Regions from separate parts of the Pseudoalteromonas sp. '520P1 No. 423' genome, predicted to be linked through region 1. Evidence: predicted binding sites of a transcription regulator. Region 1 holds the regulator's gene; each other region holds the start of a gene.
What was found. Region 1 encodes FNR, which switches genes on or off when oxygen is low (the NO sensors DNR and NnrR bind a similar motif). Its sites were predicted from a motif close to TTGATCTAGATCAA; they were not measured.

Region 2: a site for FNR is predicted at 1,934-1,947, ahead of PSA_RS13950 (OmpW family protein). Genes of this name have one in related genera too.
Region 3: a site for FNR is predicted at 1,696-1,709, ahead of hemN (oxygen-independent coproporphyrinogen III oxidase). Genes of this name have one in related genera too.

What each region holds. Positions count from the first base shown of each region.
Region 1 is NZ_BBZB01000001.1:2,769,637-2,772,924, forward strand. Features, by position in the region: gene ccoS (cbb3-type cytochrome oxidase assembly protein CcoS) at 1-92, shown strand, start outside; gene PSA_RS12635 (sulfite exporter TauE/SafE family protein) at 89-763, shown strand; gene fnr (fumarate/nitrate reduction transcriptional regulator Fnr) at 798-1,541, shown strand; gene uspE (universal stress protein UspE) at 1,645-2,571, shown strand; gene ttcA (tRNA 2-thiocytidine(32) synthetase TtcA) at 2,739-3,288, shown strand, end outside.
Region 2 is NZ_BBZB01000001.1:3,051,110-3,054,397, forward strand. Features, by position in the region: gene rpsT (30S ribosomal protein S20) at 1-38, shown strand, start outside; partial or broken gene PSA_RS13935 (response regulator) at 265-605, opposite strand; gene PSA_RS13940 (hypothetical protein) at 700-1,161, shown strand; gene PSA_RS13945 (hypothetical protein) at 1,257-1,490, shown strand; gene PSA_RS25900 (hypothetical protein) at 1,519-1,662, opposite strand; gene PSA_RS13950 (OmpW family protein) at 2,018-2,683, shown strand; gene PSA_RS13955 (hypothetical protein) at 2,857-3,288, shown strand, end outside.
Region 3 is NZ_BBZB01000001.1:822,939-826,226, reverse strand. Features, by position in the region: gene PSA_RS03825 (cytochrome c5 family protein) at 1-188, shown strand, start outside; gene hemN (oxygen-independent coproporphyrinogen III oxidase) at 266-1,636, opposite strand; gene PSA_RS03815 (DUF2489 domain-containing protein) at 1,786-2,286, opposite strand; gene yihI (Der GTPase-activating protein YihI) at 2,286-2,873, opposite strand.

The DNA of each region.
Region 1 (3,288 bases):
ACAAACAAGCCCACAGTATCTTATTTGACGAAAGTGAAAATAAAAATAAGTCGAACAAAAGTAAAGATCATAAGAATAATAACCCATTATGACAGAGTCTTTATTTCTAACCGCTTTTTTTATGGGTCTAGCTGGCAGTGGGCACTGTATTGCTATGTGTGGTGGTATTGCATCATCTTTACAATTTGCGATTGAAGACAAAAACAAAGCACAACAATATGCCCTACTTTATACTTTAGGCCGATTATTAAGCTATAGTCTTTGCGGCGCTTTAGTAGGTGGCATTAGTTCTGTTTTTGCTAAACAATCAAACAATTTTTCTTTATTTTTATCTTTTATAAGTGGTATTTTTATGGTGCTTGTAGGCCTATATATCATGCGTTTGACAGCAAGCTTAAATTGGTTAGAAAAATTTGGGAAATTAGCAATATGGCAGCATATTGTTAAATTGAATAAGTACTTATTACCACTCAATACAAAGAAAAAAGCATTGGCATATGGTGCGCTTTGGGGCTGGTTACCTTGTGGATTAGTTTATTCTGCATTAACTTGGGCTATCACAACACAAAGTGCGAGTTCAGGCGCACTATTTATGGCTAGTTTTGCTTTAGGCACCTTACCTGCCATGATAGGGTTAAGTTTTGCAGCACAAACTATCAATAACTGGCTCAATAACAGCATAATCCGTATTGTTCTAGGTAATATTTTAGTATTTTACGGTTTATACCTTTTAGCTATTGCAGCCCAAAACGCACTGCATTAATCTATACTCGTAGTTTAAAATAGACGGAATTTCAATGGGTCTGAAAAATAAAATACCGACAAGTTCAAATTGCCAAATTAGCTGTAATAGTTGTAGCATCAGTCAGTTATGCTTACCTGTAACACTTAATGAAAGCGAAATGGGTAAACTTGATGATATCATCGAACGTAAAAAACCATTTCATAAAGGTGATTTACTATTTGAAGCCGGCAAAAAATTAAATTCTATTTTTGCGGTCCGCTCAGGTTCGTTTAAATCTTATACCATCTCTGAACAAGGTGATGAGCAAATCACTGACTTTCATCTAGCAGGTGATATTATTGGTTTTGATGGTATATTTAAAATGGAACATCAAAGTTATTCACAAGCTATGGAGACAGCTATGGTGTGTGAAATCCCTTTCACTACTTTAGATGAGTTATCTGGAAAATTACCAAAATTACGCCAACAAATAATGCGCATGATGAGTAGTGAAATCAACTACGATCAAGAGATGTTATTACTTTTAAACAAAAAAACAGCAAAAGAAAGATTAGCTGCTTTTATTTGTAATTTATCTCAACGATTTGGTGAACGTGGTTTTTCTAAAAAAGAATTTAGATTAACTATGACACGTGGAGAAATTGGAAACTACCTTGGTTTAACAGTGGAAACCATTAGTCGACTATTGAGCCGCTTCCAAAAGTCAGATGTAATAAAAGTTGAAGGTAAATTCATTACCATTATTGATCTTGAGCAATTGAATACAATTGCAGGTACCAAATCTAAAAGCGAATAATTTCGTCTTTGTATATTGATCTTAGAGAATTTTTTTCATTTAAACCTGTTAAATCTGCTAACTTAACTTACACTAAAAGTAAGCAAATTTGAGAGGTTAAATGATGAATACAATAAAAAAAATACTTGCAGTAATTGATCCAAGTAAATCAGAACAAGCCGCTTTAAAACGTTCATTTGAATTAGCACAAAAATCTGGTGCTAAAATCACCGCATTTTTAACCATATATGATTTTTCCTATGAAATGACGACGATGCTATCTCTTGATGAAAGAGAGGCTATGCGTAGTGCTGTTATAAATGACAGAATTTCATGGATTAATTCATTAATAGAGCAATACAAAGAAACTTTAGATATTGACTGCAAGGTTATCTGGCATAATCGCCCTTTCGAATCAATTATACAAACCGTACTTAATGAAAACTACGATATTGTTTTAAAAGGTACCCACGAACATGCAACTTTAAAATCAGTGATATTTACGCCAACTGACTGGCATTTAATTAGAAAATCTCCTTGCCCTGTATTATTAATAAAAGAGCACTCATGGCCTGCAAAAGGCAATATTATCGCAGCTGTAAATGTTTCTGCTGATGATGAACAACATCTTGCTCTTAATCAAAGAATAATGAATGATGCAAAATTCATTTCAAACCTCATCGATGGCAATTTACATATTGTAAATTCCTTCCCTGGCACACCAGTTAATATTGCTATTGAAATTCCTGAATTTGATCCCACTCAATTTAATGAAACTGTTAAAGAGCATCATACACAGGCATGCCACGAACTTGCACAACAGCATGATATTCCCCAAAACCAATGTCATATTAAAGAAGGCTTGCCAGAAGATATCATACCCATTATTGCTAATGAATTGGATGCTGAGTTAATCGTTATGGGCACAATTGGCAGAACGGGGCTTAGTGCAGCTTTAATTGGTAATACAGCTGAACATGTGATTGATAGCTTAAATTGTGATGTACTTGCTTTAAAACCTGATGGTTATATTAGCCCATTGGCTAAATAACCTTATGTGGCTATCAATCTAAGATAGCCACCCATATTTTTTGAAAAACAACAAACACTCTCTCACCAATTTCACTAAAAAATATTTTTACTCGCTAACTTTTAATTTTGCTTTATAATACTGCGCTAATTTTAGCTCAGCTTTCTATTATCATTATAGGGTCCTTAATGTCATCACCTGCTTCACATTCTGCTCAAACCAAGGCTAAACACACTTTAAATAAATTAGAAAAACGCCTAAGACGTAGCACGGGGCAGGCTATTAATGATTTTAATATGATAGAAGATGGTGATCGCATCATGGTATGTTTATCTGGTGGTAAGGATAGCTATGCGATGCTAGGTATCTTAATGCAATTAAAACGTGTTGCTCCTATCAAATTTGAATTAGTCGCGGTTAACTTAGATCAAAAGCAGCCGGGGTTTCCCGAACATATCTTACCTGAATATCTAGAAACGTTAGATATTGAATACAAAATTGTTGAAGAAAATACCTATAAAATTGTGACCGATATAATTGAAGAAGGTAAAACAACTTGTTCATTATGTTCTCGCTTAAGACGCGGTATTTTGTATCGTACAGCTAAAGAGCTAAAAGCTACCAAAATAGCCTTAGGCCACCATAGAGATGACATGATAGAAACCATGTTTTTAAATATGTTTTATGGCGGAAAATTAAAAGGTATGCCAGCAAAGCTTGCCAGTGATAATGGTGAGC
Region 2 (3,288 bases), 280 kb from region 1:
ACAAGAGCCGTTTATCTGCAAAAATCAAAGCGCTTTAGTCGCTTTTGTTTTAGCTTTTAAAAAACCGGCACATGCCGGTTTTTTTATATCTTAAATTTAACCCACAAAAACGTCATTAACCCTACCCATATCAATCCTAACAATTAAGCAGCAAACCTAGCTCATTACTAAATCAGTCATATGAATATCAGCAGAGATAGAATTGACTGTTTAGCTGACTATTTAAAGCGTTCAATATAGCCAGCAAATATGAGAGGTTAATAATTAAGGTAATTGAAGGTCTGGTGCGAATTTTTTTAAGATAGCGGCTATTTTTTTAGGGGAAAAAGGTTTTACAACAAATCCTTTAGCTCCCTTATCAATTGCATCTTTGACATTTTCTACAGTAGAGTGAGCAGAAACCATCACAACGTTTGTTTGTGGACTTATTTCATTTAATTTAGCGATAATATCTTTGCCATTGCCATCAGGAAGTTCAATGTCTAAAAATACAATTGAAAACTTATGTTCTTCGCATAATTGTAAACATTGGGAAGTGTTTGATGAAGAAAGTTTCGAACAGTACCGACGTCATCAACTATTAAAACCGAAAAGTTATCATTCATATATTCATTCCACTGATTGTTGTTATACTTACAGTATATACCTATTACAATATTTGTTGCGGTTACACTTTCTATTATCAAGTAAATAATAATTATGTCTATAAAAATAAAACAACAAAAGCTACTTAAGCCCGAAGATCTTAAGAAAAAGCAAAAAAAAACTAAAAAGCAAGTGGTTAAGCCGAGCCCTGCACAAAGTAAAAATACTCAAAAGTCTGAAACCTTAACTAATGAGGCAAAAAAAACAAATACTAAAAGTATCAAATTTTTAGCCTTTATTGTTTTTCTATCACTTATTTATCTTATATCACCTAAGCCTCAATTACTTACATATGAAAAAGTGGGTATTATAAATAAAAGTATTTATTGGCCAGGGTTTTATAATTTTAAACCTTTTATTTTAGATTCTAACCTTAAAGCAAATGCAAACATTCGTGCTAACCACTTATTTTTATGCCATGAGACTATTACAACTCTGCCTTGCCAAAAATATAGGATAATTAATACTGAAAGATCGGTTGCTGTAGCAATTTTTTTATATAAAGAAAGATTTTAGATTAGAAAAACTAATGTGAAATTCTAAAAAAATCTCGTTTGAAGTAAAACCATGACTTGAAGATAATAGCCTCCTTTGAAATTGAGGCAAGAATAATGGAAGAAGTTTTTTTAAATAGTATAAATATTTTAGGGTTTATTTTGTGTTTGGGTGCTTTTTTTATAAAAGATAGCTTTTGGCTAAAAGTATCCGCTATGCTTGGTATGAGTATTTTATTCACAGTTAATACATTAGGAAATTTTCCAACAGGTATGCTTTCTAACATTAGTCTAGTACTAATAAATACTTTCTGTCTTTTTAAATTATTTACATACCACTTAGAACAATAATACCTTGCTCTAAGTGGTTTTTAAAGCTTCACGGTGCTAGAAAATAGTTTAAATGTGACTCAGGGCTTACCTCATTTGCAGATGCCTGATTAAACCAAGCCGAAACAGCTAAAACAACAACTGCACATGCTACTGAACTAAGTCGGATCCCACGACTGGTTGCCCTATTCATAATCACTCCAATTTTTTATTTTTATTATTTGGTTTTATTAGAACGTTTTTTGTTCGAAACTAGTTTACTTAAAGTTTTAAGAATTAACAATATATTTACACATGTATTTGGTAATTGGCAAATACACCTTTTTAAAATTAAATAAACTTCAATTAAATAAAAATTTTAGAACAGATCCAAGCATTAAAACCACATAAAAATAAAGGTTAATTTCACTGTAACTTAATCTAAATCAATTTTTACAATAGGATAATTTAGAGCATTTAATTACTTGATCTACATCAAATAACTGCAAGCGAAAAGAAAAGATAATGTCGTCATTAACTGAAATCACTCATAACATCGGAGCACAATTATGAGAAATGTATTAAAATCATCTTTAGTAGCAGCGACTCTTATTACAACACCTTTTGCACATGCAGATTTTCTTGATAATTTAAGCGTAAACATTGGTGCTATTACAGTAGCACCAGATAGTGGCACATCAAATATCGACCAAGATCCTTCTCTAGGTTTAGGTGTTGATTCAAACACGCAGTTAGGTATTACTTTTGATTACGCTTTAAATGATAACTGGGTATTAGAGTTAATTGCAGCAACACCATTTAGCCATGACTTTTCAGGCGAAGTAGGTTTAGCTGGCGCTGATATTGGCTCAACTAAACAGTTACCACCAACATTACTAGCACAATATCATTTTGGTGATTCAAATGCGGCATTTCGCCCATTCGTAGGTGCAGGTATTAACTACACAATGTTTTTTGATGAGCAAGCAGGACAAGATCTTAAAGATACTCTTGGCACTGATGATGTTGAAATCAAATTAGACGATTCATTTGGTTTAGCTGCACAAATAGGTTTTAACTACATGTTAAATGAAAAATGGAGCATTCATGCGATGGCCTCATACATGGATATTGATAGTGATGCAGAAGTATTTGCTGACGGTAAAAAAGCACTTACTTCAATTGTTGCCATTGATCCAACAGTATTTATGTTAGGTATGAAATATAAATTCTAGATCTTTTTTCAAAGTTATATTTCTAGAAAATAAGCCAATTACATTACGTAATTGGCTAATTTCCTTTTAATAGTTCAATTTTAACTCTGTTCATCTACTAGCAACAATTTCATTTTCGTTTATACTTTTTTATTAAGTAAAAAATTTTATCGTAAATAAACAGAGGTATAACTATGCTTAATAAAAATAAATGTACCCTCCTCCTATCAACTTTTTTTCTTTCTTTACCTGCTTTTGCAAACTTCAATTTTAAAGGGGATGGCACACTTTCTTACCCGACTGGTATTTCCAAACCATTCAACTTTGGTTTCGCATGGAATGATAAAACACAAAAATTCACTATAGGTAATAAACCATATTCAATGGAGCAAGTACCTGACTCCTACTCTATTGCGTTAGCTATTAGTAAAAATGAAAAAACAGTATGGGTGCAAGAATTTGCTAAAGGATATTTTGAACAGTTTGAATGGCAAATTGATAAACATACAGTGAAATTAGAAAAACAAAAATTCGAAAATAAAGTATTAGGTAATTATGTTTTGACCCTGGACGATAACCAGTATTTTTTCACCAGTCGAGCAGCAAGCCTAACCATAAAGTTTAAT
Region 3 (3,288 bases), 1.9 Mb from region 1:
GTTGTCACGGCACTGGCGCTATGGGTGCACCTAAAACAGCTGCTGATTGGGCTCCTCGTATCGCTAAAGGTTCAGATGTATTATTAAACCATGCTATCAATGGTTTTAATTCTATGCCGCCTAAAGGAACATGTATGGATTGTTCTGATGATGAGATTAAAGCTGCTATCGACTTTATGATTAAGTAAATAAACTTAACCATTTAAACAAAAAATGCCGTTCATTTAAAAATGAACGGCATTTTTGTATCTAACACTTTTTAATATTATATCACCCGAGAAAACCTTTTCAGTTTTGCTTGGCTTTTTAAATGCGCATCAAAACTCATACAAATTATGCGAATAAATAACAAACCTTTTGATGTCACCTGAATATGATCATCTGTGATCTCTACCATTTTATCAGCAACTAAGCCTGATAATGATTCCAGAGAATCTGCAAAGTAGTCTTTAAAGTCAATATCAAACTCTTTATTAATCACATTCATATCTAATTCAAAATGACAAATAAGCTGGCGAATTACCGCCGCTCTTATCACATCATCTTGTGTTAGTGTTAAGCCTTTACATACAGGTACAGAGCCTAAATCAACTGCTTTATAATATTCTTTCACATCTTTTGGATTCTGAAAAATACTACGCCCTACTTGAGAGATACTAGACACACCTAAACCTAATAAATCACAGTCTCCATGAATTGAATATCCCTGAAAGTTACGATGTAATATGCCTTTTTGTTGTGCGATCGCAAGTGAATCATCTTTTTTAGCAAAGTGATCCATGCCTATTAAAATATATCCTGCATCATTCATTTGTTTGATGCTATTTTTAAACATTTGCAGTTTTTGTGCGGCAGTTGGTAATTGATCATCTTTGATCTTACGTTGTGCTGCAAATAAATCTGGAATATGTGCATAGTTAAATACTGAAACGCGATCAGGAGATAAAGCAATTAAGCGATCAATTGTTTTTGCAAAGCTTTCTTCTGTTTGCAATGGTAATCCGTAAATCATATCTGTATTAACAGATTTAAAACCGAGCTCTCTTGCTTCTACGACCAGGTCTGCAACGTTATCAGCACATTGCTCACGATTAACCGCTTTTTGTACTTCATCATCAAAATCTTGAATACCAAACGAAACACGATTAAAGCCTAAGCATCTTAACTGCTTTAACATGCCATCAGCTAATGATCTTGGATCTATTTCTATGCCTTTTTCTGCATTAGATTCAAAGGTAAAGTTTTTTTCTAAAATGCCAATCAGACGTGTCATTTGTTCAATAGTTAAAAACGTCGGTGTACCGCCACCCAAATGCATTTGTTCAACAGTATAAGATTGATATAACTGTGACTGAGATGCCGCTTCTTTTTCTAAATAATCAAGATAGAGATCTGCTTTATGCTGATGGCGAGTAATTATCTTATTACAACCACAGTAGTAACAAAGCTGCTTACAAAAAGGAATATGTATATAAAGAGACAGCTTATTATTATCAGTGGTCTTAACGGCTTTTACGACTTCAGATTCGCTATAACCTTCTTCAAATGATAATGCTGTTGGATATGATGTATATCTCGGGCCTGAGATATTATATTTTTTTATCAGGGAATCGTCCCATTCAATTAAGTTTTTCATGACGCAGATCTCTTAATTAGATTGTCGTAAAATTATACTTTGAAGTTATGATAAACGACTTGATCTGGAACAATAGAAGGAGTAAAAACAAAAAACCCCAGTTAATATCTGGGGTTCTTAAAACTGGTAACTAAGCTTAATAGCTTAAGCTATAAAGTGATGGTTTTAGCATTTGGATCAGCTTTAAACTGTAATACCACTTTTTCAAGATCTTTTTGGATCTCATCTTCAAGATCTTTTTCAGCTTTCCAGCGTGCCGAGTCCATTTTAAAGATCTCTTTTTTAGAGTACTTTTTACGTGCATCATGTGTTGGCATATCTTTAACCACATCATACATTTTTAAAATAGCGGGGTATTGGGACTCAATATTGCTTTCACTTTCAAAAACATATTGAGACATTAATACCCATACTCTTAAACAGCCTTCAGAATACTCACATTGCTTTTCTTTCATTGCTTTAGCAATCAAGTTAATGCTATCAGCAAGCTTGGTATTCTTCTGTGCTTGTTGCGCTTTTAGTTTTGCCTTATGCTCAGTGATTTTGGTGTTTTGATCTTTTACTTGTCTCAGTAAAGTGCCGGCATAAAATGCTAAGGCGGCAACTATCAATGCACCAACAATAAAAGCAATTATCCAAAAGGTGCTCACTATTCGTCCTCATCCATCCATTCATTCGCTAGATCATTTGATAAATACTGATCTATCTTACTTTCTTCTGGTGCATCAAACTCATCTTCTTCATCATCTAAGCCTAGTAACTCACATAACGCCTGATGACGTTCTACTTTAGTATTAAAGTATTTAGCATCTTTACCAGTTAACAGCTCACCAGCTTCATGACGGTCGATTAAGTCTAATAATCTTTGATCATTTTCTAACTGCTCTAATTCTTGCTCAGGAGCAAGTACCACTTCAGGTGCTTTCTTAAGTTCTGCAGCAGGTTTTAAATTACGATTCATTACAGGCTCAGGCTTAATTACAACACTTGGCTTGTTACCTGGTGTTAAATCAATAGGTTTTTTACTACCCATGCCTTTAGGCTTTTTAACATTCTGGTTTGTAACACCGCTATTTACAGTTTCATCAATCGCATTACGTGTTCCCGGTTTATTACCCTTAGGCTTTTTAGGACGGAAGTTCTTTAATGCTCTTTCTTCTTGTAACTTTTCTTTACTTAAACGCATTTTACCTGTGCTTTGACTAGGTCCTTTGCGTGATTTTTTTTGTCTGCTCATTTCTCTATCGATCAATATAAACTGAATTACCTGTATTTTATCTTAAATTGCAGGCTTTTTCAGCAAAATCACATGATAGTCCTTAAATAGAATAATTTTAAGACTTATAAAATCTAAATTACGAAGAAGGGATAGTAGCGATGTAATTTTTAATACTAAAATTGGAATTGAAATTTTTTATGGTAGGTATTTGATTAAATTAAAAATAAAAAGGCAGTAGATTGCTCTACTGCCTATTAATTAGAGTGTCTGTTTAACCTGGACACTTCTCCCTTCGACCTTTAGATATACATCTTCAGTCTTATTTTTATTTACTATCCGTATTGTTTTTATTATAAAACTTCCATGAGTTTCTTATTATTTTTATTTCCGGCCATCCTGACGCTATTATTTTTAGTCCTTAATCTGAACTTTA